One region of the Methylobacterium sp. UNCCL125 genome, then DNA from elsewhere that is predicted to be linked to it. Evidence: predicted binding sites of a transcription regulator. Region 1 holds the regulator's gene; the other holds the start of a gene.

The links. Region 1 encodes LexA, which represses DNA repair genes until DNA is damaged. Its sites were predicted from a motif close to TGTTCNNNNTGTGTTCNG; they were not measured.
Region 2: the regulator LexA is predicted to act here: its motif matches at 3,966-3,983, upstream of dinB (DNA polymerase IV).

The regions. Positions count from the first base shown of each region.
Region 1 is NZ_FPBW01000019.1:61,841-76,912, forward strand. It holds gene BM396_RS19695 (ImuA family protein) at 1-158, shown strand, start outside; gene BM396_RS19700 (Y-family DNA polymerase) at 85-1,878, shown strand; gene BM396_RS19705 (error-prone DNA polymerase) at 1,875-5,165, shown strand; gene BM396_RS19710 (hypothetical protein) at 5,210-5,686, shown strand; gene fae (formaldehyde-activating enzyme) at 5,727-6,266, opposite strand; gene BM396_RS19720 (NRAMP family divalent metal transporter) at 6,329-7,570, opposite strand; gene BM396_RS19725 (hypothetical protein) at 7,651-7,866, shown strand; gene BM396_RS19730 (hypothetical protein) at 7,885-8,331, opposite strand; gene lexA (transcriptional repressor LexA) at 8,582-9,319, shown strand; gene BM396_RS19740 (ComEC/Rec2 family competence protein) at 9,313-11,604, opposite strand; gene gltX (glutamate--tRNA ligase) at 11,797-13,224, shown strand; gene gltA (citrate synthase) at 13,455-14,744, shown strand; gene BM396_RS19755 (DNA-3-methyladenine glycosylase family protein) at 14,801-15,072, shown strand, end outside.
Region 2 is NZ_FPBW01000002.1:75,013-90,084, reverse strand. It holds gene BM396_RS00355 (FAD assembly factor SdhE) at 1-279, opposite strand, end outside; gene BM396_RS00350 (quinone oxidoreductase family protein) at 492-1,469, shown strand; gene pncA (bifunctional nicotinamidase/pyrazinamidase) at 1,481-2,107, shown strand; gene BM396_RS00340 (hypothetical protein) at 2,219-2,419, shown strand; gene BM396_RS00335 (hypothetical protein) at 2,471-2,698, opposite strand; gene dinB (DNA polymerase IV) at 2,860-3,942, opposite strand; gene rimO (30S ribosomal protein S12 methylthiotransferase RimO) at 4,086-5,447, opposite strand; gene pabB (aminodeoxychorismate synthase component I) at 5,824-7,212, shown strand; gene BM396_RS00315 (anthranilate synthase component II) at 7,209-7,814, shown strand; gene BM396_RS00310 (aminotransferase class IV) at 7,801-8,664, shown strand; gene BM396_RS00305 (DoxX family protein) at 8,661-9,167, shown strand; gene BM396_RS00300 (YciE/YciF ferroxidase family protein) at 9,463-10,002, shown strand; gene BM396_RS00295 (hypothetical protein) at 10,070-10,399, opposite strand; gene BM396_RS00290 (hypothetical protein) at 10,731-11,108, opposite strand; gene mazG (nucleoside triphosphate pyrophosphohydrolase) at 11,317-12,258, opposite strand; gene BM396_RS00280 (hypothetical protein) at 12,474-12,641, opposite strand; gene BM396_RS00275 (glycosyltransferase family 2 protein) at 12,742-14,742, opposite strand; gene BM396_RS00270 (transporter substrate-binding domain-containing protein) at 14,792-15,072, shown strand, end outside.

The sequences.
Region 1 (15,072 bases):
GCACCCTCGACAGGCCGCGCTGGCGGGCGCGGCTCGAACGCTGTCGCAACGGGCGGGGCGGCGACTGGCTTCTGGAGTGGGACCATGCCGCGCATCGTCTGCATCTGCCTGAGCCACTGGCCGGTGACGCGGCTGCGGCGGGCCGGTCTCGCGCCTGAGCGCGGCCCCCTCGCGGTGGCCGCCGAGGGCCCCGGCGGCCTGCGGCTCGTGGCCCTCGACCCGGAGGCCCGCGCCCTGGGCCTCCAGCCCGGCGAGCCCCTGGGCCGGGTCCGGGCGCGGATCGGCGTGCCGCTCCAGGTCTATCCCGCCGACCCGACCGCCGACCGGGACGCTCTGCTGCGGCTCTGCCGCTGGGCGGGCGGCTACGCGCCCCTCGTGGCGCCGTTCGGGCCGGCCGAGGCGGGGGACGGGCTCTACATCGACGTCGCCGGGGCCAGTCACCTGCGCGGCGGCGAGGCGAGTATCGTCGATGATCTGGCAGACCGTCTCGCGCGGGGACATATCCCCGCCCGGATCGCCCTTGCCGACACACCCGGGGCCGCCTTCGCGCTGGCCAGCCACGGCGGGGTCGACCGGATCGTCGTGCCGCCGGGCGGGGCGGCCGAGGCTCTGCGGGGTCTGCCCGTGGAGGCCCTGCGGCTGGATCCCGGCACGGTCTCGGGGCTGAAGCGGCTCGGCCTGCGCCGGATGGGCGAACTCGATGCCCTCCCCCGGGGACCCCTCGCCCGTCGCTTCGGCGAGGCGTTGCTGTTGCGCCTCGATCAGGCCCTGGCACGCCGTCCCGAGCCGCTGGCGCCCCTGTCGGAGGCCGCCGAATACGCCGCCGCCCGCGGCTTCCTCGACCCGATCGGGCGGCAGTCGGACATCGTCCGGACCGCCCGGGACCTGATGGCCGAGATCGCCCCCCGCCTGGAGCGGGACGGGCTCGGTGCCTGTACCCTGCGCCTCGCCCTGCACCGGGTCGACGGCGCGGTGCGGGCCCTCGACCTCGGCCTGTCGCGCCCCGAGCGTCACCCCGAGCGGGTCGCGGCCCTGGTTTCTCTGCGCCTCGACCGGTTGGGCTCCGCCCTCGAGGCCGGGTTCGGCTTCGAGACCGTGGCGCTCGCCGTGACGGTGACCGGGGCCATGCCGGCCCGCCAGACCGATCTCGGGGCGGACGCCTCCGGCGATGGGGTCGCCGTCCTGGCCGATGCCCTGGCGCAGCGCCTCGGGCGGGGGTTGCTGCGCCTGGAGCCACGGGCGAGTCACCTGCCGGAACGGGCTGATCGGAGCGGTCCCTGGGTTGCCGGAGAGGGGCACGGATCGTCAGCCGACAAGGACATCGGCCGGACGCGCGCGCATCGCCCTCTCCCCTCTGCGGAGGAGGATGCCCCCCGAAAGGGGACGGGTCGGCACGAAGTCCCGCACGAGGGGAGCGAGGGTGCAGGGTCCGGCCGTGGCCTTCATGAAGCGCGCGATCCCTCCGGAAGCGGCTTTCCCTTCTCCCGGCCCCTTCTGAAGCAGGAGCCAACCTCCCCCGCAGAGGGGGGCGTGAAGGCGCGGGCCTTTCCCATCTCCGTCCCCTGCTCAATCCCCTGGCCCGATCACCTCCCGCCCCGCCCCCTGGTGCTGTTCCCCCGGGGCGAAGCCGCGTGCGACGTGCTCTCTGCCGTCCCGGAGGGGCCGCCCCGGCGCTTCCGCTGGCGCGCGCAGGTTCACCGCGTCGCCCATGCCGAGGGGCCGGAGCGGATTTCCGCCGAATGGTGGTGCGCGCCCGGCGCGGAGCGCGACTATTACCGCATCGAATGCGAGGCCGGTCACCGGCTCTGGCTCTACCGCGACGGGCCGCACGCCCCCGGGCAGCCGGCCGCGTGGTACGTCCACGGGCTGTTCGCGTGAGCCGCCCCGAGATCCCTTTCGCCGAACTCGCCGTCACCACGAACTTCTCGTTCCTGCACGGCGCCGCGCACCCGCAGGACTACGTCGTGCAGGCGGCGGCCTACGGCCTCTCGGCGATCGGCATCGCCGACCGCAACACCGTGGCCGGCGTGGTCCGGGCGCATGCGGCGGCGCGGGCGCTCGAAGCGGAGGGCACGAAGATCCGGATCCTGCCCGGCGTCCGCCTCGTCACCGAGGAGGGGTTCGAGGCCGTCACCTACCCGATGGACCGGGCGGCCTGGGGGCGCCTCTGCCGGCTGCTCACCCTGGGCAACCGGCGCGTCCGCAAGGGGGAATGCCGCTTCGCCTTCGCCGAGATGCTGGAGGCCGCGGAGGGGCAGATGTTCATCGCCATGCCGCCGGCCCGGCGCCTGCCGGAGGGCTTCCGGTCGCGTCTGGAGGCGCTCGCCGCCGCGGCCCCGGGCCGGACCTTCCTCGGGGCGAGCCATACGCGCCGGGGCGACGAGCGGCGCCGCCTCGGTCTGCTCGCCGAGCTGGGCGCGGCCGCCCGCGCGCCGATGGTCGCGGTCTCGGACGCGCTTTACCACCATCCCGAGCGGCGCCCGCTCCAGGACGTGGTGACGTGCATCCGCGCGGGCTGCCGGATCGGCGAGGCGGGCTACCGGCTGGAGGCCAATGCCGAGCGCCACCTGAAGCCCCCCGCCGAGATGGCGCGGCTGTTCGCCGACCACCCGGAGGCGGTGGCCCGCACCGTCGAGATCGCCGAGGCCTGCGGCTTCTGCCTGTCCCAGCTGCGCTACGAATATCCCGACGAGCCGGTGCCCCCCGGTCGCACGCCGCAGGAATACCTGGAGGAGAAGACCTTCGAGCGGGCGCACTGGCGCTACGGCGGCGATATTCCCTCCGCCGTAGCGGCGACGCTCCGCGAGGAGCTGCGGCTCATCGCCAAGATGGACTATGCCCGTTACTTCCTGACCCTGTTCGACGTGGTCGAGTTCGCCCGCGGCAAGGGGATCCTCTGCCAGGGCCGCGGCTCGGCGGCCAATTCCGCCGTGTGCTTCTGCCTGGGCATCACCGCGGTGGACCCGTCCAAGCACCGGCTGCTCTTCGCCCGCTTCATCTCGGAGAACCGGGGCGAGCCCCCCGACATCGACGTCGATTTCGAGCACGAGCGCCGCGAGGAGGTGATCCAGCACCTCTACGCCCGCTACGGCCGGGAGCGGGCCGCCCTCTGCGCCACGGTGATCCACTACCGTCCGCGCATGGCGATCCGCGAGGTCGGCAAGGTCCTCGGGCTCACCGAGGACGTGACCGCGGCGATCGCCGACACGGTCTGGGGCTCCTGGGGCACCGGGATGCCGGACCAGCATGTGCGCGAGGCCGGCCTCGATCCCGGGAACCCGGCGATCCGGCAGGCGCTGGACCTCGCCCATCAGCTGATCGGCTTCCCCCGCCACCTGTCCCAGCATGTCGGCGGCTTCGTGCTGACCCGCGGGCGCCTCGACGAGACCGTGCCGGTGGGCAACGGCGCCATGGCGGACCGCACCTTCATCGAGTGGGACAAGGACGACATCGACGCGATCGGCCTGATGAAGGTCGACGTGCTGGCGCTCGGCATGCTGACCTGCCTCAAGCGCGGCCTCGCGTTTCTGGAGAAGGACCACAATACCTTCTACGAGACGCTGGCCGACCTGCCCCAGGAGGATCCCGCCACCTACGCGATGCTGGCGAAGGCCGATTCCGTCGGCGTGTTCCAGGTCGAGAGCCGGGCGCAGATGTCGATGCTGCCGCGCCTGAAGCCCAAGGAATTCTACGACCTCGTCGTGCAGGTGGCGATCGTGCGCCCCGGTCCGATCCAGGGCGACATGGTCCATCCCTACCTGCGGCGCCGCTCCGGGGTCGACCCGGTGGAGTACCCCGCCCCGCACCCGGACCACGGGCCGGCGGACGAACTGAAGGAGGTCCTGCAGAAGACCTACGGCGTGCCGCTGTTCCAGGAGCATGCCATGCAGATCGCCATCACGGCGGCGGGCTTCACCCCGGCCGAGGCCGACGGGCTGCGCCGGGCGATGGCGACCTTCCGCCATGTCGGCTCGATCGGCGGCTTCGCGGACAAGTTCGTCGGCGGCATGACCCGGCGGGGCTACCCGCAGGACTTCGCCGAGCGCTGCTTCGCGCAGATCCGCGGCTTCTCCACCTACGGATTCCCGGAGAGCCACGCGGCGAGCTTCGCGCTCCTCGTCTACGCCTCGGCCTGGATGAAGTGCCGGCACCCCGACGTCTTCCTGGCCGCGATCCTCAACGCCCAGCCCATGGGCTTCTACCAGCCGGCCCAGCTCGTGCGCGACGCCCGCGCCCACGGGGTCGAGGTGCGGGGCGTCTGCGTCAACGCCAGCGACTGGGACTGCACCCTGGAGCCGGCCGGAAATCCCGCGCTGCACGCCGTGCGGATCGGCCTGCGGGTGGTGCGCGGCCTGCCCGAGGCCGCCATGCGCCGGCTCGTGCGGCTGCGGGCCAACGGTTATGCCAGCATCGAGGGCCTGCAGGCCGCCCTCGCCCTGCCCCGCAACACCCTGGAGCGGCTGGCCGAAGCGGACGCGTTCCGCTCGCTGGGCCTCGACCGGCGCGCCGCCCTCTGGATGGTCCGCACCCTGGAGGGGACCTCGGCGCGCAAGGCCGCCAAGGCCGACCCGAGCGCGCGCCGGGCCCATCTCCTCGACGCGCCCCTGCCGCTCTTCGCCTGGCACGCCGATGACGGCCTGTTCCGGCACGAGCCGGCCGTGGACCTGCCGTCCCTGGCCCCGTCCGAGGCGGTGGCCGAGGATTATGCCGCCACCGGCCTGTCGCTGCAGGGGCACCCGGTCGCCTTCTTCCGGGGGCGGCTCGCCCGGATCGGCGCGATCCCGGCCCGGGCGCATCTCGATCCCGCCCTGCCCCAGGGGGCGCGGGTCACGGTGGCGGGCCTCGTGCTGATCCGCCAGCGGCCCGGCACCGCCAAGGGCGTGGTGTTCCTGACCCTGGAGGACGAGACCGGTATCGCCAACGTGATCGTCTGGAAGACGGTGTTCGAGGCCAACCGCCGGATCGCCATGCAGGCCCGGTTCCTCGCCGTGCGCGGCCGGATCCAGCGGGCGGACGGGGTGGTCCATCTCGTGGCTGAGGGGTTTCGCGATCTCACCGCGTCCCTGCGCGACCTGCGCGAGGCCGGGATGAAGCTGCCCCCCGAGAACACGGATTTCGGCGTGCCCCCGGATCGGCGCGTGTATCGCAGCCGGGATTTCCACTGAGGAACGCCCCTCGACAGGCCCCGCGCCGCGCGTAGAGTGCGGCCATGTCGAGCTTCGCCGTTCCGCGCCTCCTCCTCGCCGCCTGCCTCGCCGCCTGTGCGGCCCTCCCCCTCTGGGCGGAGGCCGCCCGGGCCGACAGCTGCGACGACCTCACCCGCCAGATCGCCGGCGCCATCGGCGGCAAGGTCGGCAAGCGGGCGGGCCCCAGCATCGACATCCGCATGGCCGGCCCGATCAAGTTCGACGTGACCTGCCGGGCCGAGCCGATCGTGCAGGCGACCTCGGCCGAGCCCGCCCCCTCGGCGACCTTCTTCCGCGACCTGTCGGTGGCCTCCGAGATCCTGGTCGGCGAGCCGGCCGCGACCGTCGAGCCGATCATCGCCAGCGCCTACCGGACCGCGCTGTCGGAGCGGCGCAAGTCGTTCATCCAGCAGAACGGCTGGTCGGCCTCCTGCTACACCGACCCGGGCAGCACCGCGATGCGGACCCTGTGCTCGGTGGGGCGCATCCCGCCGGGGTGATGCGATATCGACCCCGGCAGGATGCGCGCGAAGGGGCCGATCAGTACTCGATCACGCCGTCCAGCGCGTAGTGCTTCACGGTCTTCCGGTTGGCGATCAGCTCGTCCACCGTCGGCTCGCCCTTGAGGGCGCGGGCGATGGCGAGCTTCGTCGCCTCGTAGTTGGTCCGGTAGAGGTCCTTCTGGTCGAGGTTGTCGTCCTCGGCGCAGCGCTGATCGAGCCAGATCATGATGATCATGCACAGCTCGTCGAGCCCGTCCTTGGGCAGGATGCCCTCGATGATGCAGTCCACGATCGCGTCGCCGGTGGCGGCCTGGACCACGCCGCCGAGGAGCTCGGCATACTCGGCCGTGTGGATCGTGACCTTGGTGGTCATCATCGTGGCGGGGCGCACGAGCTGGTTGAGGTCGCGGACCACGAACATCCGCGTGTGGCCCTGGACCTGCCCCATCATCGACGCGAAGGCCTGGCCGACCGGACCGCGCACCGAGCCGATCAGCACCTCCGGCATGGCGTCGGTGTACTGGCCCTCGGCCGCCAGCACCGTGGCCTCGCCCGTGCGGAACCAGATCTCTTGCATGTTCGAACTCCACCTGATCGGAGCCCGCGGGAGACATCATCGGAGGCCCCGCGTCAATCGCGTCAGAGCAGGCCCACCCCGTCCAGGACGCCGACCATCGCGAACGCGATCGTGATCCCCGACACCGCGTAGACCACCCCCTTGTAGACGCCCGCCACGCGCTGCCCCTCGGGCAGGGCCCGGGTGGCGAGGAGGATCAGCAGGCCGAGCGCGAGCGGCAGGAGCAGCGCGTTCATCACCTCCACGGCGATGTTGAGCGCCACGAGATCCGGCACGAGCTGCACGGCGACCGCGCCGGTCGCGACCGCGAGCGCGAAGGCGCCGTAGAAGGCCGGAGCCTCCCGGGGCGACTGCTCCAGGGAGTGCGGCCGGCCGGTCACGTCGCCAAACCCCCAGGCCAGCGCCAGGGCCACGACGTTGAGCGCCACGAAGGCCGCCGCGATGATGCCCACCCCGAACACCACCTGCCCGAGCCACGGCCCCAGGGCCGGCGTGAAGGCGCCCGCGAGATCGCCGACGGTCTCCAGCCCCTTCGCGCTGCCCTGCCCGGCCTTGCCGATCGTGGCGGCGGCGGCGACGAGGATCGCGCCCATCACGCATTGCGAGACCACCGCACCCACGAGTGTGTCGAGCCGCGAGCGCCGCGCGTGCTCCCAGCCCAGGCCCTTATCGACGATCGCCGACTGCTGGTAGAAGATCATCCACGGCATGATCACCGCGCCGATATTGGCCGCGATCAGCACCCGGAACTGGCCGTCGCCCAGCGGCATGTGCCCGAAGGAGGCGACGATCTCGGGCAGGTTCGGCCGCGCCGCGACGGCGAGCCCGACGAAGACCAGCTCGAACAGGCCGACCACGATCGCCACGACCTCGACGCGCCGGTAGCTCCCGGTGAAGACGAGCCCCAGGAGCAGGCAGGCCGGCAGGCCGAGGCTCACGAGCCGCGGCACCCCGAACAGGTCCCCGATGCCGGCGATGCCGGAGAATTCCGTGACGATGGCGCCGATGCCGGCGACCACGAGGCCGCCGTACGAGATCCAGGCCCAGGCCGGCCCGTAGCGCTCCCGGATCAGCGCGCCGTGGCCGCGTCCGGTGGCGGTCCCGAGCCGCACCGTCAGCTCCTGGACGACGTACAGGATCGGCACCAGCAGGATCTGGAGGAGCAGGAGCGAATAGCCCCAGCGCGCCCCGCTCTGGGCCGCCGTGATGAGGCTTCCGACATCCGTATCGGCCAGCATCACCACGAGTCCCGGGCCTGCGGCCTTGAGGTAAGCGGACAGGCGAGGCAGGGAAGCGCTGGGCACGGCTCGGGAACAGTCCCGCGCACGGCCGGTTCCGGCGGGCGCCTGCGGCGTTTTCCCGGGGCAGGCGGGAGGGACATGTGATGGCGGAGAGCACGGATCGGGGCTCCGGCTGGAGCCTGCAGGCGACCGCCGTGCCCGACGGGGTGCGCCTGGAACTCGCCCTGGCCGACCTCGGCGGCGCGCCGGTCACCGCCGCGATCGTTCTCGACCGGGCGGAAGCCCGGGCCTTCGCACGCGCCCTGCTCGCCGCCGCCGGCGACGCGGCGGAACGGACCTTCCCGAAGCCGGGCGCCTGACGGCGCGCCGCCGGTCGGTCAGCGGGCGAGACCGGGATTGCGGCCGGGCAGGCGGGGGACCACGGTGCCACGCTTCTCGATCGGCGTGTCGCAGGCGTAGGCGAACTCGGTCTTCAGCGGATCGAACACGGTCTCGCCGGTGATCCGGCAATCCTCGCGCACGGTCTCGTCGAGATAGGCCCGGGCGGCGGTGCGGAAGCGCTTCACCCGGGTGGCGTCCGGCTCCGGATCGATCCGGGCCTCGCTCAGGTTGCAGCCGGTATATTCGCGCAGGGCGTTCGAGACGATCAGCATCCGGCGCATCTGCCGGTTGTCGTAGACCTCGTAGGGCTCCTTGCAGCCGATCGTCACCACCTGGGGGGTGAGCGCCACGTAGTTCCGCGAGATGTAGGAGAACCCGGTGGTGCAGCCGGCGAGGCCGAGGGCGGCGAGGCCGAGGGGCAGCAGAGCTGCGGGTCGTCGCATCCTCGTCATCCCAAGAGGGTCCCAGCCCGCGGCCCGGATCCGCCGCCTTCCCGGCGGGGCGCCGCGGTGCATTGAAACGGCTCCGCTTGCGCCGTCAATGCGTTTCTCGACCTTGCTCCCGCGAGCGCGGAGCGACGCGCCAAGCGTAGCGGTGCCGCCCTTGCGGAACACTTGCGGAACGTTTAACCTGTTCGTGATTTGTTTCAGAGACCGTCACGGGGCGGTCTGCCAAGCCGCGAGTCCCCCTTCGATGCTCACGCGCAAGCAGCTGGACCTCCTGCGTTTCATCCAGAGCCGGATGCAGGAATGCGGCGTCCCGCCGTCCTTCGACGAGATGAAGGACGCCCTCGACCTCAAGTCGAAATCCGGCATCCACCGGCTGATCACGGCCCTGGAGGAGCGCGGCTTCCTCCGGCGCCTGCCGAATCGGGCGCGCGCCATCGAGGTGATCCGCATCCCCGAGAGCCTGAGCCAGACGGCCCCATCTTCGGCCCCATCTTCGGCCCCGGCCGAGCCGCGCCGTTTCACCCCGAGCGTGGTCGAGGGCGGCAAGTCCAAGCATCCGCCGGCCCCGGCCAGCACACGGATGATCGACGACGCCGGTCGTGCCATTTCGATCCCGGTGATGGGCCGGATCGCCGCCGGTACGCCGGTCTCGGCGATCCAGAACCAGAGCCATGCCATCACCCTGTCGCCGGACTTCGTGGCCGGCGGCGAGCACTACGCCCTGGAGGTGCGCGGCGACTCGATGGTCGAGGCCGGCATCCTCGACGGCGACCTCGTGGTGATCCGCAAGCAGGACACGGCCAATACCGGCGACATCATCGTGGCGCTGATCGACGACGAGGAGGCGACGCTCAAGCGTCTGCGCCGCCGCGGCTCCTCGATCGCCCTGGAGGCCGCCAACCCGGCCTACGAGACGCGTGTCCTCGGGCCCGACCGGGTCCGGATCCAGGGCCGCCTCGTCAGCCTCGTCCGCCGCTACTGAAGCGGCTCGGCCGGCGCGTCGCCGGGGGCGAGGTCCCCGCCCGACGCATCGGTTTCCGGAGGCGTTGTCGCCCCGTCGTCAGAGGCGCGGGCCTCCGCGGAGGGCGCGGTGACCGGTTGTGGCGGCACCGACCCGTGTCCCGAGCGTGGTCGCCAGGGCACGGCGCGGCCATCGGCCCGGGCGTGATGGGCGACGAAGCTCTCGCCTTCGGACCTGAGGGCGACGGCGCCCTGGGCGGACAGGACGCGCCGGTCGATCACCAGGGGGCTGGTGCAGGTCGGAGGGGCCACGAGGCCCGTGATCAGCACCGCGGCGCGGGCGCAATCCTCCGGGAAGGCCCGCCGGTCCCGGACCAGGGCGACCGCCCGTCCGTCCGGCAGGCGCGCGGTGCATCCGAGCCGGTCACAGCGGCCGCCGCCCGATCGGACGATCAGTCCCCCGGCTCCCCGTCCGTCGCCGTCCGCCTTCAGCCATTGTTCGAGGACGAAGCCGGACGGACTGCCGAGGGCCGCAAGCCGTCCGTCCGGCCCCCGCACCGCGGCTCCCGCGCCCTGCCGATCGACATAGAGGTCGTAGCGGTCGGGTCGGGCCGCGACGACGAGTCCAAGCAGGATCGGCGGCACGGCGAGCCAGCGCAGGCGGGAGGCCGGTAACGTCGCGAGCAGCAGGCCCGCGGTCAGCAGGAACAGCGCCGCGGTGCCGAAGGCCGGCACGACCACGATGGCCCGCTCGAACCCGGCGATCCACTGGGAGACGGCGAGCATGCCCCCCACCGCCTGACCCATCAGCCACCAGATCGGGCGGTCGAGGGCGAAGGGATAGGCGAGGATCCCGATCACCGCGGAGGGCATCACCACGAGGGAGACGAGCGGCAGGGTCAGGGCGTTGCCGACGAGGCCGAAGGGCTGGATCGTCTGGAAATGGTAGGTGGCGAAGGGTGCGGTCGCGACCTGCGCCACCAGGGTCGTGGCCAGGGTCCCGGTGACCGCCGAGAGGCCGGTGCCGACGAGCCGACCGAGCCGGCCCGCCCCGGGGCGCACGAACAGCCGCCCGTCGATCAGCCGCGCGCAGGCGATCAGCCCGGCCACGGCGCCGAAGGACATCTGGAAGCTCGGGCCGAGCAGGCCCTCCGGCTCCCGGGCCAGGGCGATCAGCGCCGCGAGGGCGAGGTTGCGCATGGACAGGGCGGGCCGGTCCACCAGGATCGCGCCCAGCATGATCAGGGTCATGATCAGCGAGCGCTCGGCGGCGATGTCCCAGCCCGAAAAGGCGCAGTAGGCGGTGACGCCGACCATGGCGAAGCCGGCCGCGATCTTCTTGATCGGCCAGAGGAGCGCGCAATGGGGGACCAGCGCGAGGAGCGCCCGCACCAGCCAGAACACCACGCCGGCGGCCAGCACCATGTGGAGGCCCGAGATCGACACAACGTGGTAGATCCCGGCGGCGCGCAGCGCATCGTTGGTCGCCGGGCCGATGAGGCCGCGCTTGCCGGTCACCAGGGCCGCCGCCACCGCGCCCGCCTGGCCGCCGGCGGCCTCCGCGATCCGGCGGGTGAGCCCGTTCCGGGCCGCGTCGAGCGTGGCGGCGAGCCGCAGGCGGAGGGGCGGCGGCTCGGTCGGCGCCCGGATCGTGACCGCCCCGACCAGGGAGCCCACCGCGCCGATCCCCTGGAAGTAGGCGTCTCGGGCAAAATCGTAGCCTCCGGGCCGGGCCGCCTCCGGGGGAGGCAACAACCGGGCGGTGGCGGCGACGACGTCCCCGGGAAGCGGGGTCGGCGTCTTGCGGAAGGACACCCGCACCCGGGCGGGCCGCGCCTCCGGCGCGAGGCCGGCGAAGCTCTCCACCCGGATCAGCAGCCGGGCGCCGACCTCGCGCTCGTCCAGGGCCTCGACCGTTCCGATGAGGGGGCCGATGGTGGTGCGGTTGAGGACCGGGGCGGCGACCTCCGAGACCCGCCAGGCCGCCGCCGCGAAGCCGAGGAACGCGGCCGCCACCGCGAGCACCGCCGCCAGCGCCGCAGGGCGCGCGCCGAGGAGCGGGATCGGCGCCAGGGCAAGGGCGGCGGCGACAAGGGGCGCGGCCAGGCTCGGCGCGCCGTCGGTCGCCGCGAAATAGACCAGGATCCCCCCGCCGAAGGCCACCGCCAGCCAGGGGAACAGCCGGCGCTGCTCGGCGTCCCGGGCGAGGCCTTCGGCCACCCAGTGGCGGATGACCGGGAGGGCGGGCGCGCGGGGGCCGGCCAGCGCCACCGCGCCGCCCGCCAGCCTCGCGCCGATCCGCCGCATCGCCGCCGCCCCGTTCCGCGCGACCTGTCTCGGGGCCGGGCGATTCTGCGGGCGATTCTTAACGCATCCTCCGGCTCGTGCTACAGCCGGTGCTTCGTGCTACGGGCGCCCTGTCGAGCCCCTCGCCGCTCCGCCGCCCCTTCGCCGTCCGTCGCGCTCCGTCCGCGACCAGCCCCGGAACATACCGGACCGATGTCCTCAGCCGTCGTCACGCGCTTCGCCCCCTCGCCCACCGGCTACCTGCATATCGGCGGGGCCCGCACGGCGTTGTTCAACTGGCTCTACGCCCGCCACACCGGCGGCAAGATGCTGCTGCGCATCGAGGATACCGACCGGGAGCGCTCCACCAAGGGCGCGATCGACGCGATCCTCGACGGCCTGTCCTGGCTCGGCCTCGACTGGGACGGGGACGTGGTGTTCCAGTTCGCCCGGGCCGAGCGCCACCGGGCCGTGGCCGAGGAGCTGCTGGCGGCCGGCCGTGCCTACCATTGCTATGCCACCGCCGAGGAGCTGACCTCGATGCGGGAGACCGCCCGGGCCGAGGGCCGTGCCCCCCGCTACGACGGCCGCTGGCGCGACCGCGACCCGTCCGAGGCCCCCGCGGGGGTCAAGCCGGTGATCCGCCTGCGCGCGCCGACCGAGGGCGAGACCGTCGTCGAGGACGCCGTCCAGGGCCGCGTGACCTGGGCCAACAAGGACCTCGACGACCTCGTCCTGCTGCGTTCGGACGGGACGCCGACCTACATGCTGGCCGTGGTGGTCGACGACCACGACATGGGCGTCACGCAGATCATCCGCGGCGACGACCACCTCACCAACGCGGCGCGCCAGAGCCAGATCTTTTCCGCCTTGGGCTGGGACATTCCCCGGATGGCCCATATCCCGCTGATCCACGGGGCGGACGGAGCCAAGCTCTCGAAGCGCCACGGGGCGCTCGGCGTCGAGGCCTATCGCGATCTCGGCTACCTGCCGGCGGCCCTGCGCAACTACCTCGTGCGGCTCGGCTGGAGCCACGGCGACCAGGAGGTCTTCTCCACCGAGGAGATGGTCGCGGCCTTCGACCTCGGCGCGGTGGGGCGCTCCGCGGCGCGGTTCGACTTCGCCAAGCTCGCCAACCTCAACGGCCTCTACATCCGCACCAGCACCGATGCCGATCTCGTCGCGGCGATCGAGACGATCCTGCCCAATGTCGGTCCCGGACGCGGCCTGTCGGCGCCGCTGCAGCCCGACCTCAAGGACAAGCTCACCCAGGCCATGCCGGGCCTGAAGGAGCGGGCCAAGACGCTGATCGAGCTCCTCGACAGCGCCTATTACCTCTACGCCCAGCGGCCGCTGGCGCTGGACGACAAGGCCCGCGCCCTCCTCTCCGACGAGGGCCGCGCCCGCCTCGCCGGGGTGCGGCCGGTGCTCGAGGCGCTGCCGGACTGGAATGCGGCCTCGACCGAGGGGGCTGTCCGCCAGTACGCGGAGGACGCCGGCTGCAAGCTCGGACAGGTGGCCCAGCCCCTGCGCGCGGCGCTGACCGGCCGCACCACCTCCCCGCCCCTGTTCGACGTGATGGCGGTGCTCGGCCGGGAGGAAACCCTCGCCCGCCTGGGCGATCAGGTGCCGCAGGTCTGAAGCCACCGGGCGTAGCCGGGGAACTGCCGGCCCCGGCTCGAATTGCGCTTGGTGGAATTTGCTTGGCGTCGGGGTCGGGTTGTCACCGACCCCGTTGCTGCTGCAGTGCCGTTTGGGTAACCCATGCCTGTGAGCACCCGCAGCATAATGCGTGTGCTCAGGCCCCCGGGACCGACTCGGGCAGCCCGAGCCCGGCATCCGCCACGTCGCCAGAGAAGGGTCCACGATCCATGAGCGCACCCAGCACCATCACCGTGGACGGCAAGTCGATCGAGCTGCCGGTGAAATCCGGCACGATCGGGCCGGACGTGATCGATATCGGCAAACTCTACGCCCAGACCGGCGCCTTCACCTTCGACCCGGGCTTCACCTCGACGGCGTCCTGCGAATCGAAGATCACCTATATCGACGGCGACGAGGGCGTACTGCTCTATCGCGGCTACCCGATCGAGCAGCTCGCCGAGAAGGGCGACTTCCTCGAGACCTGCTACCTGATGCTGTTCGGCGCCCTGCCGACCGCCGCCCAGCGGGCCGATTTCGAGTATCGGGTCACGCGCCACACCATGGTGCACGACCAGATGAACCGGTTCTTCACCGGCTTCCGCCGCGACGCGCACCCGATGGCCGTGATGGTCGCCTCGGTGGGCGCCCTCTCGGCCTTCTACCACGACTCGACCGACATCACGGACGAGAGCCAGCGGCTGATCGCGTCGATCCGCATGATCGCCAAGATGCCGACGCTCGCCGCGATGGCCTACAAGTACTCGATCGGCCAGCCGTTCGTGTACCCGAAGAACGACCTCGACTATACCTCGAACTTCCTGCGCATGTGCTACGCGGTGCCGTGCGAGGAGTACGAGGTGAACCCGGTCTTCGCCCGGGCGCTCGACAAGATCTTCATCCTGCACGCCGACCACGAGCAGAACGCTTCGACCTCGACGGTGCGGCTCGCCGGCTCCTCGGGCGCCAACCCCTTCGCCTGCATCGCGGCCGGCATCGCCTGCCTGTGGGGCCCGGCCCATGGCGGCGCCAACGAGGCGGCGCTCAAGATGCTGATGGAGATCGGCACCCCGGAGAACGTCGGCAAGTACGTCGCCAAGGCCAAGGACAAGAACGACCCGTTCCGCCTGATGGGCTTCGGCCACCGGGTCTACAAGAACTACGACCCGCGCGCCCGGATCATGCAGAGCACCACCCATCAGGTGCTGAAGGAGCTCGGCAAGACCGACGATCCGCTGCTCCACGTCGCCATGGAGTTGGAGCAGATCGCCCTCAAGGACGAGTACTTCATCGAGAAGAAGCTCTACCCGAACATCGATTTCTATTCGGGCATCACCCTCAAGGCGATGGGCTTCCCGACCGACATGTTCACGGTGCTGTTCGCCGTGGCCCGCACGGTCGGCTGGATCGCCCAGTGGGCCGAGATGATCGAGGATCCGTCGCAGAAGATCGGCCGTCCCCGCCAGCTCTACGTCGGTCCGACCCAGCGCGACTACGTGCCGGTCGACCAGCGCGGCTGAGGCAGGACCACCTGTCCTGTGACGCGAGAGACGGGGCGGCCGAGAGGCCGCCCTTCGTGTTTGCGGGGGCGATCGAACGTCGCCTGCCCGTCCGGCCGCCCTACGACTGGGCGGCGATCCGCGCGTTCCTCGCCAAGCGGGCGATCCCGGGCGTCGAGGCGGCCGATCCCGCGGCGGCCTACGCCCGCACGATCAGCATCGCGGGGCGGCACGGGCTCCTGACGGTGGCGCCCGGCGCGGATTGCCTGCACGTCGCGCTGCGCGGTGTCGAGGCCGGGCACGCCGAGGCGGTCGCGGGGCGCCTGCGCCGCCTCTTCGACTGCGACGC
Region 2 (15,072 bases), on a different contig from region 1:
GTCGTGCCGGTGGAACGCCCGCACCCGCCGCCAGACCGACGTGTCGTAGTTCGACGGCGTCTCGACCTCGCCGGTGAGCCACTTGAACAGGTCGCGGTCCGGCACCTCGATCAGCGCCTCGAACTGGTCGAGCTCCGCCTCCGACAGGTCGCCGATCTCGGCATCGGCGAAGCGGCCCATGATCAGGTCCATCTCGCGGATGCCCCGGTGCCAGGCGCGGTAGAGGAGGCGGCGGCGGCGCGGATCGAGGTCGGCGCTCGTGCGGGTGGTGCCGGACATGGATCTCGGACCTCGGCTGAGGAAGGGCAGGAGCAGGGACGAGGGCTAGATAGGCGCCCGGGACCGGCGGATCCAGAACGGCGGCGCCCCTGGGCGGGTTACAACCGGCGCACGGGCGGCGTACGGGGGCCCAAAAACGAATTGCCTCCGGCGGGCGCTCCGTTATCTCGGGCTGCAACGCCCCGGACGGGGCGGCGAGCGGGAGCAGGACGATGCCGAAGGCGATCCGGGTCTACGAGTACGGCGGCCCCGAGGTGATGCGCTTCGAGGACGTGCCCCTGGCCGAGCCCGGCCCCGGGCAGATCCGCGTCAAGCAGGCCGCCATCGGCGTCAACTTCATCGACATCTACTTCCGCACCGGCGCCTACAAGTCCCCGCACATGCCCTACACCCCCGGCAAGGAGGGCGCCGGCACCGTCACGGCGGTGGGCGAGGGGGTCTCGCAGTTCAAGCCCGGCGACCGGGTCGCCTACGGCTCGGTGGCGGACGGCTGCTACGCCGAGGAGCCGGTGATCCCGGCCTCCGCGGCCGTGCCGATCCCCGAGGGGGTCGACGAGAAGACCGCCGCCGCCATGATGCTCAAGGGCCTGACCGTCGAGTACCTGCTGCACCGGACCTACGCGGTGAAGCCCGGCGACACGATCCTGTGGCAGGCGGCCGCCGGCGGCGTCGGCCTGATCGCCTGCCAGTGGGCCAAGCACCTCGGCGCCACCGTGATCGGCACCGCCGGCAGCCCCGAGAAGGCGGAACTCGCCAAGCAGAACGGCTGCGACCACGTCATCCTCTACCGCGAGGAGGATGTCGCCAAGCGCGTGCGCGAGATCACCGGCGGCAAGGGCGTGCCGGTGGTCTATGACGGCGTCGGGCAGGCGACCCTGATGGGCTCGCTGGACAGCCTCGCGCCGCTCGGCCTCCTGGCGAGCTTCGGCTCGGCCTCGGGGGCGATCACCGGGCTCGACCTCGGCCTGCTGGCCCCGCGCGGCTCGCTCTACGTGACCCGCCCGACGCTGGCGACCTTCACGTCGGACCGCGCCACCCTGGAGGAGGCGGCCGCCCGCCTGTTCAAGGTGGTGCGCGACGGCGCGGTGAAGATCGCGGTGAACGCCACCTACCCGCTGGCCGAGGCGCAGCAGGTCCACCGCGACCTCGCGGGCCGGGAGACCACCGGCTCGATCGTGATGCTGCCCTGAGGCCCGCGACCGTGACGCCCGGCAACGCCGACCTGCTCCTCGTCGTCGACGTGCAGGTCGATTTCCTGCCGGGCGGGGCGCTCCCCGTCCCGGGGGGCGACGCGGTGGTCGGACCGATCAACGCGCTCCAGCACCGCTTCCGGCATGTGGTGCTGATGCAGGACTGGCACCCGGCGGATCACGTCTCCTTCGCCGAGACCCATCCCGGTCGGGCGCCGTTCGAGACCATCGTGCTGCCCTACGGGCCGCAGGTGCTGTGGCCCCGGCACTGCGTCCAGGGCAGCCGCGGGGCCGCCTTCGCGCCGGGGCTCGCCACCGACCGGGCGAGCCTGGTGGTGCGCAAGGGGCTGGATCCCCGGGTCGACAGCTACTCGGCCTTCCTGGAAGCCGACCGGGCCACGCGCACGGGCCTCGCGGGGGCGCTCAGGGAGCGCGGCATCACCCGCGTCGCCGTGTGCGGCCTCGCCACCGATTTCTGCGTCGCCTGGAGCGCGCTCGACGCCCGCGACGCCGGCTTCGAGGTCCTCGTGGTGGAGGATGCGGTGCGCGGGATCGACGTGGACGGGTCGCTGGCGCAGGCCTGGGCGCGGATGGAGGCGGCGGGCGTCCGCCGGATCGCGGCGGCGCAGATCGGCTGAGCGCCCCCGGGGCGCGGGAGGCGAACCGCCGCATGCCGCGCGGGAGACCGCCCCCGCCCCGACGCGTTGGCCCGACATCGGCATCCGGCAGGATGCCAGTCAGGAGCCAGCATGTCAGGCAAGCACCCGAAGACCGACACGCCGACGGACGCCGACCTCAAGGGCAATCCCGGGATCGGCACGTCGAAGGGGATGAGCGGCGCCGACCCCGCGGATCTGCAGGCGGATTCGACCTTCGAGGGCGACGTCGACAACGAGACGAAGCGCGACGGCGGCGTCGACCCGGACCACCGGCCGCGCAAGAACGCCTGACCGAGCCGGCGTGACGGCACGCCCGGGCCGGCCCGGCCCGGGCGATCCCGGTCAGCGGGCGCGGGCCGGCGGCTTCGGCCGCTGGGGCGCCGGGCCGGTCGCGAACCCGGCGGATGGGCCGCTCGCCGGGACGTAGAGCTGGGCGGGGCTCGCGGTGTAGCCCAGGAGCTGCGCCGCGTTGGCGGCCCCGAAGGCGGCGGTGCCGTCGGCGCGGGCGGCGTGCACCGGGACGGTCAGCAGGAGCGCGGCGGACAGGGCCAGGACGGCGGGCTTCGACATGGGACGGACCGTTCGGTGCGCGCGGTCCCGGGGAATGCCGGTCCGCGCCGGATGGATCCCATGTCGGGGCGGCCGCGCGGGCCCGGCGTGCGCGACCGCACGACGATCCCGCGTCGCATCAGCGCGGGCCGCGCGACGGGGCCCCGCGACGGGGCGCCCCGTCAGAGCGCCAGCCCGAGCTGGAGCGGCGCCTCGGGCGCGTCCTGCGCGAAGCCCGACAGCGACACCCCGATCAGCCGCGCGCTGCGCCGCAGGGGGAACAGGCCGGCGAGCAGGTCGAGGCCGATCCGCTCCAGCGCCGCCCGGTCGGCGACGGGGACGGACAGCGACTTCGCCCGGGTGACCTGGGCGAAATCCGAGAACTTCAGTTTCAGGGTCACGGTCCGGGCGCGCATCCCCTTGGCCTCGGCCCCCGCCCAGACCTTGTCGAACAGCGGCGCCAGCCGGGCGGCCAGGACCTCGAAGGCCGCCGTATCCTCCGAGAAGGTGGTCTCCGCCCCGATCGACTTGCGCACCCGGTGGGCGCGGACCGGCCGCTCGTCGATCCCCCGGGCGACCGCGTGGTAGTAGGCGCCCGCGGAGCCGAAGGTCTCGCGCAGGCGCTCCGGCGTCCAGGCGCGGAGATCCGCCCCGGTCTCGATCCCGAGCCGCTTCATCTTCGCCTCGGTGACCGGACCGACGCCGTGGAACCGGCCGATCGGCAGTTCGGCCACGAAGTCCGGCCCCATGGCGGGGGTGATGACGAACAGGGCGTTCGGCTTCCTGTGGTCGGACGCCACCTTGGCGAGGAACTTGTTGTACGAGACCCCGGCCGAGGCCACGAGCCCGGTGCGCTCCAGGATCTCGGCCCGGATCGCCTTCGCCACGGCCGTCGCCGTCGGCAGGCCCAGGAGGTTCTCGGTGACATCGAGATAGGCCTCGTCGAGGGCCACCGGCTCGATGAGCGGCGTGTGCCGGGCGAAGACCGCGCGGATCTCCTCCGAGACCGCCCGGTAGACCTCGAAGCGCGGCTTCACGAACAGCAGGTCCGGGCAGAGCCGCCGGGCCGTGGCCGACGGCATGGCCGAGCGCACGCCGAACTTGCGCGCCTCGTAGCTCGCCGCCGCCACGACGCCCCGCTCCCGCGAGCCGCCCACCGCCAGGGGCTTGCCGCGCAGGGACGGGTCGTCGCGCTGCTCCACGGAGGCGTAGAACGCGTCCATGTCGATGTGGATGATCTTGCGGAGCGCGACCTCCGGATCCATCGCCGCCTCGGAGATCCGCGGTGAGTTCCTGCTCTGTTCCAAAGACCGCGGTGGGCCGGCGGGGTCAAGCCGCGTCGGAGAGGGCTTCAACAGGAGTCCGGCCCGCGCCCGTCATCGCGAGCGCAGCGAAGACGGGAATAGCCTTACGCCACGCTGCCGTAGAGGTCGTAGGCCTCGGCCCGGTCGATCTTCACGGTGACGATGTCGCCGACCCGCACCGGGCGCCGGAAGGCGGCGTGGACGGTGCCGTCGATCTCCGGCGCGTCGGCCTTGGACCGGCCCCGGGCGACCCCGCCCTCGACGGCATCGACGATGATCGGCAGCCGCTTGCCGACCTTGGCGCGCTGCAGCCGCAGCGCGATGCCGTTCTGCGTCTCCATGAACCGGCGCTTGCGCTCGGCCTTCACCGCCGGCGGCACGAGGTCGCCGAGCGCGTTGGCGGTGGCGCCCGCCACCGGCTCGTACTCGAAGCAGCCGACCCGATCGAGCTTGGCCTCCTGCAGCCAGGCCAGCAGCTCCTCGAACTCGGCCTCGGTCTCGCCGGGGAAGCCGACGATGAAGGTCGAGCGGATCGCGAGGTCCGGGCAGGTCTGCCGCCAGCTCCGGATCCGGTCGAGCTGGCGCTCCTGGTTGCCGGGCCGGCGCATGCGCTTGAGCACCGAGGGGCTCGCGTGCTGGAGCGGCATGTCGAGGTAGGGGAGCACCTTGCCCTCGGCCATCAGCGGGATGACCTCGTCCACGTGCGGGTAGGGGTAGACGTAGTGGAGCCGCACCCAGGCCCCGAGCTCGCCGAGCTCCTTGGTCAGGTCGTAGAACTTGGCCCGGACCTGCCGGTCGCGCCACGGGCTCTCGGCGTAGCGGATGTCGACGCCGTAGGCGCTGGTGTCCTGCGAGACGACGAGCAGCTCCTTCACGCCGGCCTTCACCAGCTTCTCGGCCTCGCGCAGCACGTCGGCGGCGGGGCGGCTGACGAGGTTCCCGCGCAGGGACGGGATGATGCAGAAGCTGCAGCGGTTGCTGCACCCCTCCGAGATCTTCAGGTAGGCGTAGTGGCGCGGGGTGAGCTTGATCCCCTGCGGCGGCACGAGGTCGAGGAACGGGTCGTGGGCCGGCGGCACCGCCTCGTGGACGGCGGCCACCACCGACTCGTAGGCCTGGGGCCCGGTCACCGCCAGGAGATCCGGATACTTCTCGCGGATCTCCTCCGGCTGCGCGCCCATGCAGCCGGTGACGATCACCCGGCCGTTCTCCGCCATGGCCTCGCCGATGGCCGAGAGCGACTCCGCCTTGGCCGAATCGAGGAAGCCGCAGGTGTTGACGATCACCACGTCGGCGCCGTCGTGCCGGCGGGCCAGCTCGTAGCCCTCGGCGCGCAGGTGGGTGAGGATCCGCTCGGAATCGACCAGCGCCTTCGGGCAGCCCAGCGACACGAACGAGATCTTGGGGGCCGTGATTTTGGATTCGGCTCCGGAAGCGGGGCCGCGGGGAGCAGGCGTGGCGGTCATGGCATTCGGGTCGGACAGGCCCGGCGCGGGCAACCGAGGATCGGTCGCCCGAAGCGCGAGGACGGGAATTCGGGATCGCGGTTCCTATACAAGCTCCCGCGCCGCCGCGCGAGACCGGCCGCCGCAGGGGTGACCGGACCGGCGCGCGCCGCTGACGCAGAACCGGAAACTTGGCCGTTTGACCAGGACTTTGCGCGCCTGCCCTGACATCCCACATGAAGCCGCGGGGACGCGGTCTGCGTCGGAAGCACGCCCTGTCTGCCCCCCGGGGCGGTCCCTGCGTGCAACTGCCGCTTCCCCCGCGGCATCGCCTGTGCGACGGCAGCGTGACAGGATCTGCCCCGCCCTCGCCCAGGACAACAGCCCGAACCCGGTCATGTGGACCCGAGAGATCCCCTTCATCGATCCCGTCGCGGCGGCGGCCCGGCTGCGCGCCCTGCCCGGGCTCGCCTTCCTCGACAGTGCCATGCGGCACGACTCCCTGGGTCGCCATTCGATCGTGGCCGCCGAGCCGTTCGCACGCTTCCGCTACCGCGACGGGCGGGCGACCCTCGACGGAAATCCGGTGCCGGGCGGTCCCTTCGCGGCTCTGCGGGCGTGCCTCGCGCCGTACCGGATCGAACCGGACGCCGAAGAACCCTTCCCCGGCGGGGCGATCGGCTATCTGGCCTATGACCTCGGGGCATCGCTGGAACGGGTGGCGCCGCCGGCCCGGCGGGCGGGGCTCACCGACGACATCGCCCTGAACTTCTACGACACGGCCCTGGTGATCGATCACGCCGCGGGCACCTGCCGGCTCGTCGCCACGGGGTTCCCGGAGACCGCACCGGCCCAGCGGCAGGCCCGCGCGGAGGCGCGGCTCGCCCGATTCGCCGACCGGCTCGGCGGCGCGGAGATCCCGAGCGCGGCCGCCGCCGGAGCGCCGGAGCCGCTCACATGGCGCTCGAACTTCGACCGACAAACCTATGAAGAGGCTGTCGAAAAGGTCCGCGCCTACATCCGGGCGGGCGACATCTACCAAGCCAACATCGCCCAGCGTTTCACCGCCGATCTCCCGGCCGGCTTCGATCCGTTCGCCCTCTACCGGCGGCTGCGCGCCACCAACCCGGCGACCTTCGGCGCCTATCTGGAGCTGGAGGGCCTGACCGTCGCCTCGTCCTCGCCCGAGCGGTTCATCCGCCTCGACGGCCGTCACGTGGAGACCCGGCCGATCAAGGGCACCGCCCGCCGCGCGGATAACCCCTCGGACGACCCGGCGGCCGACCGGGCGGCGGCCGAGGCGCTCCAGGCCAGCGTGAAGGAGCGGGCCGAGAACGTCATGATCGTCGACCTGCTGCGCAACGATCTGTCCCGGGTCTGCGCGCCGGGCAGCGTCGCCGTGCCGACGCTCTGCGGCCTGGAGACCTACGCCAACGTCCACCATCTGGTGTCGGTGGTGACCGGAGAGCTCCGCGACGGGCTCGACGCCCTCGACCTCCTGGAAGGGACCTTCCCGGGGGGCTCGATCACCGGCGCCCCGAAGATCCGCGCCATGGACATCATCACCGAGATCGAGGGCGACGCCCGGGAACTCTATTGCGGCGCCATCGGCCGGATCGGCTTCGACGGGGCGCTCGATACCGCGATCGCGATCCGCACGGTGTTCATGGACGACCGACAGGCGGTCCTGCAGGCCGGGGGCGGGGTGACCCTGCTGTCGGAGCCCGGCCCGGAATACGACGAGACACTCGCCAAGGCCGCCCGCGTCTTCGAGGCCTTCGCATGATCCTCGTCCTCGACAACTACGATTCCTTCGTCTTCAACGTCGTCCGCTACCTGGAGGAGCTGGGCGAGGAGGTCCGGGTCGTGCGCAACGACGCCCTGGACGTCGCCGGCATCCGGGCGCTGGCCCCCGAGGCCCTGGTGGTCTCGCCCGGCCCCTGCACCCCGGCGGAGGCCGGCATCTCCCTGCCGGCGATCCGGGAGCTGTCGGGGGCGGTGCCGATCCTCGGCGTCTGCCTCGGCCACCAGGCGATCGGCGCGGCCTTCGGCGGCACGGTGGCGCGGGCGCAGCGGCCCCTGCACGGGCAGATGACGCCGATCGCCCATACGGGCGAGCGGCTGTTTTCCGGGCTGCCGGCGCCGATGCCGGTGGGGCGCTACCACTCGCTCGTGGTGACCCCCGGCCCCGAGATGGAGAAGCACCTCTCCGTCGACGCGGTCTCGCAGGAGGGGGAGGTGATGGCCCTGTCGCACCGGACCCACCCGACCTACGGCATCCAGTTCCACCCGGAATCGGTCCTGACCGAGGGCGGCCACGCCCTGTTCGCCAATTTTCTGGGGCTGGCCCGGGCCTGGCGGGAGGGACAGCGCGATGCTGTGGCGTGACGGCGCCCTCGTCGCGGAGACGACCGCGCCGCTGGACCTCACCGACCGCGGCCTGACGCTGGGCGACGGCCTGTTCGACACGGCGCTGGCGCTGGGCGGCCGGGTCGCCTTCGCGGAGGCCCACATCGCCCGGCTCGTGACCTCCGCGGACGCGCTGGGGATCCCCGCCGCGCCGGACCGGATCCGGGAGGCCATGCGGGCGCTGGCCGGCGCGGGGGGCGGGACCGGGGAGCGGCTCGCGATCCGCACCACCCTCACCCGCGGCTCCGGCCCGCGCGGCCTGAAGCCGCCGAAGGATCCGAGCCCGACCCTGTTCGCCACCGCGGCGCCGAGCGCCCGCAGCGCGGCCTTCGCGCCCCTGCGCCTGTGGCCGACTTCGATCGCCCGCAACGACACGTCCCCGGCCGCCCGGCTGAAGACCTTGGGCTACGGCGACGCGGTGCTGGCCGCCCGCGACGCCGCCGCGGCGGGGTTCGACGAGGCGCTGTTCTGCAACACCCGGGGACGCGTCGCCTGCGCGGGCACCGGCAACCTGTTCGGCCTGTTCGGGGAGATCCTGGTGACGCCGCCGCTGACCGACGGCGTCCTCGCCGGGATCGTGCGGGCGGAGATCCTGGCGCTCGCCGCCGGATGCGGGCTCCGGGCGGAGGAGCGGTCGCTGAGCCTGCCCGACCTGATGGGCGCCGAGGCCGTGTTCCTGACCAATTCCCTGCGGCTCCTCGCCCCCGTGACGGCGGTGGGCGAGGCGGCCTTCGCCAGCCTCGGGCACCCGGCGGTCCTCCGCCTCAGGGCGGCGCTCCGCGAGTCGGTGGCCCGCGCCTGCGGGGTGACGGAGGAGTCCGTCGCGTGACCGGGCAAGCGGTCGAGACGGGCCGCCGCCGGCTCCGCTACGGGCTCGCGGCCCTCTACGCCTTCATCGGGGTGGTGCATCTCGTGGCGACCGACGCGATGCTGCCGCTGATGCCCGACTGGGTGCCGCAGCCGCGGCTCGTCATCCTGGCGACCGGCCTGTGCGAGATCGCCGGCGCCGTCGGCCTGCTGACGGGCCGGTTCCGCCGGGCGGCCGCGCTCGGCCTCGCCCTCTACGCGGTCTGCGTCTACCCGGCGAACCTCAAGCACGCCTTCGACCACGTCGCCATCGCCGGCATCCCGGATTCCTGGTGGTACCACGGCCCGCGCCTGGCGTTTCAGCCGGTCTTCGTCTGGGCGGCGCTCTGGGCCGGCGGGCTGATCGACTGGCCGTTCGGCGGGGACCGCGGATCTGCCGGCGCCGCGCCCCGGACCGCCCGCGCTCCGCAGCGCCCGCCGACGCCACCGGGACGGGACGCGCAGGCCCCCATCCGGGATCCCTGATCACAGGATCCCCGGATCCCCGGATCCCGGCAGGCCCTGATCACAGGATCCCGGGCGATGGACCGGCCGCCAGGCGGCCCGGAAGACCGCCCCCCGGCCCCGAACGGCGGACGACAGGCCGACGCGTCGCGACCCGGGCCCGCCCGTCTCTGCCCGACGCGGTGTGGGGCGCCTTCGAAACCCCGAAAGGTTCCTCCACAGGCCGAAGATATCGCCCGGATACAGCCGGCCGGACCGGGGTTCACCGAGGAGGCCGCCGACACCGACGGTGGCCCTTCAACGGAGACAGACCGCCATGGCCAAGCAGAAGACGCTGCAGGACGCCTTCTATGAGACCCTGAAGGACGTCTACTATGCCGAAAAGCAGTCGGTGAAGGCGCTCAAGAAGTCCGCCAAGGCGGCGGAGCACGACGCGTTGCGCCAAGCCTTCGAGACCCATGCGGAGGAGAGCGCCCAGCAGGTGGAGCGCCTGACGCAGGTCTTCGAGATCATCGGCAAGCCGGCCCGGGCCAAGACCTGCGAGGCGATGCAGGGGATCGTCTCCGAGATGGAGGAGGACCTCGACGACTTCGCGGGCAGCCCGGCCGCCGACGCGGTTCTGGCCGCCTGCGCCCAGGCGGTGGAGCATTACGAGATCGCCCGCTACGGCACCCTGAAGACCTGGGCCGAGCAGCTCGGCTACGCGGATGCCGCCAAGCTCCTGGACGAGACCCTGCAGGAAGAGAAGACCACCGACGCGCTGCTCTCCCGGATCGCCGGGACGATCAACGCGGCGGCCGATGCCGGGGAGGGCGAGGCGGAACCGGCGAAGGGCAAGGGCAAGAAGGGCGCCTGATCGCCCACGGGGCCCGGCGCCCCTCGCGGGTGCCGGACAGCGGGGCCGCCCTCCGGCCGGGCCCGGCTCAGTTCGCCTTCTCGATGGCGCTGAGCGGCGTCCAGTAGCAGCGGTCCTGCGCGTCCTTCAGGGCGAGGCAGCCGTAGCTCATCGTCCGGGACTCGAGCCGGACTTCCTCGCCGGGCTTGAAGGACCGGCACTCGCCGCTGGCGAGGCTGCCCTTCAGCAACTGCCCGAACCCGGATTCGTCGCCCGCCATGACCAGCTTGAACAGGCGGTCGGTGACCTCCTGGCTGTGGCAGCCGAACCGATCCTGGACGACCGTCTCGGCCGCGGCGGGCCGGGACAGGGCGGCGGTGACGGCGAGGGCGGCGAGGACGGGCAGGGCGAAGCGCATGCGCGGAACATATCCGCGGACCGCCCCGTGTCGAGCCCTCGGCGCGCCGGGGAGCCGCGGAGGATCGCCGCGGGTAACCCCGGCGCGGATCGCGGAGCGGTCGATCAGGAACGTGGCACCGCTCGGCCTCGGAACCTGGACGGGGGAGGTTCCTTCAATCCGAGCCGGCGCGTCCGGAGCGGGAATCCCGGCGTCGGCGGTCCGCCGACGCGCGCCCGGAAGCCCCTTGTCGAGAGCGCGGGTGCCTCGCGGGATCAAGCCGCCCCCGGCTGCCGCGAAGGCCGCCGTCGCCGGCGTGCCGGGCGGCGAGGACGGGCAGTGCCGATTTGCCCTACGCGGCGACGGGCCTGACCACGACGTCCTCGGCATAGACGAGGGTTGCCATGACGCCGGACCGGATCCGATCGAACACCGCGTCGAGATCCCCGACGCTCTGCATCAGCACGGCGCACGAGAGGGCGACGATCTGCGGGGTGCGATCCGTCCCTTCGGCGAGGAAGTCGCGGATCGCATCGACGAGGGACGCGGTGGCGTCCGCCTCCGCGGAGGCGCCGAGGACATGCAGGCAATCCTGCCGCAGGGACACGAGATTGCCGTCAACGACCGAGACCCATTGCCGGTCGTGATCGTAGATGAGCCAGCGCACCGATCCCGCCGCCACGGGAGCCAGTCCCGCGAGATAGCGCTGAGCGGCTGCATCATCGAACATGGCGCGGGTTTAACGCCCGGCGGCCGGAACGCCAACGCGTCGGATCACCGTTGCGGAGCCCGGCGGATCCGCCGCGACGAGCCCGCAGATCGGGCCGCGGGCGTTCGAGCGGCGCGGCCTGACAGCGCCGCTCGAACGCGGACAGACGAAGGTCCCAGTCGCGGATCTCGCGAGGCGGTCGCCCGATTCGGATCCGGGCCACGCGCCGCTACGGCCCACCCCCCGCCTCGTCGCGCTTGGCCGCCTGCCACGCCGCCTCCATGGCGGCGAGGTCGGAGCGGCCGAGGGCGCCCCCGGAGGCCGCGAGGTGCCGCGCCATGGCGGCGAAGCGGCGCTCGAACTTGGCGGTCCCGTCGCGCAGGGCGGTCTCCGGGTCGATCCCGGCATGCCGGGCGAGGTTGGCCACCGAGAACAGGAGATCGCCGATCTCCTCGGACAGGGCCTGCGGGTCGCCCGCCGCCAGGGCCTCGGCGACCTCGTCGGTCTCCTCGCGGACCTTGTCGACGACCTGGGCGGCCTCGTCCCAGTCGAAGCCGTAGGCGGCCGCCCGCCGGGAGATCTTCTCCGCCCGGGCGAGGGCCGGCAGCGCCCGAGCGACGCCGCCGAGCGGGTCCGGCGCCGGATCCGGCGCGGCGCCTGTGTCCTGCAGCGCCTCTTGCCGCGCCTCTTGCCGCTCTTTCTGGCGGGCCGCCCGTTCCTGCGCCTTGATCGCCGCCCACTGGGCCTCGACCTGGGCCGGATCCCGCAGGGGCGAGCCGGCGGGCAGGGGCGTGCCGTCCGGGGTGAAGACGTGGGGGTGGCGCCGGACCAGCTTGTCGCCGATGGCGCGGGCCACGTCGTCGAAAGCGAAGGCGCCCTGCTCCTCGGCCATGCGGGCGTGGAACACCACTTGAAGCAGCAGGTCGCCGAGTTCGTCCCGCAGGTCGCGCAGATCCCCCCGCGCCACCGCGTCGGCGACCTCGTAGGCCTCCTCGATCGTGTAGGGCACGATGGTGGCGAAGCTCTGCGCCACGTCCCAGGGGCAGCCGGCGACGGGATCGCGCAGGGTCGCCATCAGGCGCAGGAGCCGGCTCAGAGGCGCCTCCTCCGCAGCACCCGCCGCCTTCGCCCCGCCCGGCCCAGGCCGGCCCGCATCGCGTGTCTCGCTCATGCGGATGGCGTTAGAGCATGGCGCGGCGCAGGGAAATCCGCCCGCCGGCGTGCCCCTCGGGATCGCGATGCAGGTCCGGCCGCGCCAGCGGGCCATCGACGCGCGGGCCCCGGGGGCATCCGACTCCGGCGGCCGTCAGCGCGTCGCCCGGACGCAGAGCGGCTCCCGGGGCAGCGCCAGGGTGAACGACCAGAGGATCCGGCCGGCCGAATCCGTCAGCACCGCGCCCCGGTCAGGAGCATGGGGCTGGCGGTCCGGCCCAGCTCCCGGGCGCCACGGATCGCCGCCTCCACGCCGTTCGCCTCCAGATGGTCGCTGGCGAAGGCGAGGCCCCAGCGGCCGTCCGCATGCTCGAGGGTGTGTCGGAGGCAGAAGGCCGGCATCGCTTGGGCCGCCGCGAGGCGAATCACCGGCCGCCCGGGGCGCGGGCACGAGCCAAGCGCCGACGTGAGCGGTGCCGCCGGTCGGCGCGACTGATCCAGATCAAGCGGAAGCGCATGCGCCGCCGTCCGGCCCGCGCGCCGTGTCGCAGGGTGTCGCAGGCCGCCCGCGCCGGGCCCGCCGCCCGCTGCGGGAGGTCCGCGCGAGGCCGTGCCGGGTCTTGTTCCAGCGCAGCGGGGCGCGGACCAGCTCGATCAGCGCCAGCCACGCGGCCAGGCTGACCAGCAGGAAGTAGACCGGCATCCACGGGACCGACTGGGCGAGGTCCCCCCAGCCGCGCCGGGCGCAGCCGGCGAGGGCGGGCAGGACCAGGGCGGCGAGCCCCGTCCCGAACAGGGTGATGGCGAGCCCGGTGGGCAGGTTGTCCAGGAAGGCGGGCGCGGCCGGGATCTCCAGGACCAGGAAGGACCACGCCGCCGCGACGAGGCAGACCGGGTAGGCGAGCGCCGAGGCCACCGTCCCCGGGACCAGCGCGACGGCGCAGAGCGTCTCCAGGCCGCCGAGGCTGCGTGCGGTGTCGAGGGGGCGCCGCCCGTGGGTGAGGCTGGTCTGGACCAGACCTTTGAGCCAGCGGGTGCGCTGGCCGAGCCAGGGTCCGAGACGGGCGGGGGCCTCCTCGAAGGTGGGGCTGGGCAGGTCGCCGACGGTGTAGCCCGCGAGCGCCAGCCGCAGCCCGAGATCCGCATCCTCGGTGACGTTGTGGGCATCCCAGCCGTGCAGCGCCCGCACCACCGCGGTGCGCAGGTGCATCGAGGTGCCGCCGAGGGGGACCGGCAGGCCGCAGCGGGCGAAGGCCGGGTTCAGCACGTCGAACAGGCCAGCATATTCGAGGGCGAAGACGCGGGCGAGATACGAATCGCCGGCATTGTCGATCACGAGCCGCCCCTGGAGGCAGGCGGTGCGCGCGGGCAGGCGCGCGAACAGGGCGGCCGCCAGCCGCAGCTGTCCGGGATCGGGCACGTCCTCGGCGTCGTAGACCGTGAGCAGGGCGCCGCGGGCCAAAGGCAGCGCGGCGTTGAGCGCCCGGGGCTTGGTGCGCGGGCCGCCCGGGGGCACCGTGATCACCTCGAACCGGGCCGGCAGGGTGTCCCGGGGAAGGGCGGAAGCGGTCTCCGCGTCGTCCGCCTCGAGCAGCAGCTTGATGTCGAGCTTGGCGGCCGGATAATCGAGGGCGGAGAGCGCCTTGAGCAGGTCCGGCACCACCGCCGCCTCGCGGTGGAGGGGGACGAGGACCGTGTAGACCGGCAGGTCGGCCTCGGCGAGGGGCGCCACCGCCTCCGGCTCCACCGGGGCCGCGATGGCGAGGGCCGCGATCCGGAGGGCCGCCATGGCCAGGAACAGGATCTGCCCGGCGATCACCACCGCGCGCGCCAGCGGGGGCGGCAGCGCCGCGCACAGGCAGAGCGCGGCGGTGACCGCGAGGGCGAGGACCAGCAGCCAGCGGAGGGCGGGCTCGGGGGCCGTCGCCCGCTCGGGGGCGCGCCGCCGCAGGTCGTGCGCCGCATGATCCGCCACCTGCTCGGGGATGGCCGCGAACACGGCCTCGCGCAGGCGCGTGGGGCTGGTGATCGCCGGCATGGCGGCGCGGCACGGAGCGCGGCCCGGGGCGTCGAGGAGGTCCGCGATCGCCCGCCCCCGGGGCGCCAGCACCCAGGGCGACACCGATCCCGGCGCCAGCGGCGCGAGACCGGCCACCAGGCTGTCGGGGAAGCGCAGGCCCAGGCCGAACGGGATCGGGCCGTCGAGGTAGGGGGCGCCAAGCGCCCGGGCCAGGGCTTCGTAATAGGCCGATTCGGCGATCAAACCGGCATTCAGCAGGGCGGTCGCCGCGTCGGTCCCGGCCGCGGCCGCCGCGGCGGCCGCCCGGACCAGCAGCCGGCCGTCGACGCCCTCGGCCAGCAGGAAGGCGATCTCCGACGGCAGGGCCGCCGGCCCCGCGGGCGGGCGCTGGACCGACACGCCGCGCTCCCCCGGTGGCCCCAGGACGTGGTAGAGGAGGGGGGTGAGCCAGTCCCCGCCCCCACGCTCCGAGAGGAGCACCACCCCCTCCCGATCGTCAAGAGGCGATAGGACACGCATCCCATCCCGGCGCATGGCGGCCGTGCTCGCCGCCGCGCTCCTCGCGGCCCCGGCCGCGCCCGCCGGTGCTGCAGCCGGTGCCACCGCCGAGGCCACAGGTGTCACCGCCACCCCCGCCGTCACGGTGCCGGATTTCTGGAACCCGCGCAGCCGGGGCGAGCGGATCGAGGCGCCCCAGACCGGGCGGGCGGTCCGCTTCCTCACGGACGACGAGTTCCCGCCGCTGCACTTCGCCGGCCCCGACGGCAACCCGACGGGCTTCGTGGTCGAGCTCGCCCGCGCCGTCTGCGAGAA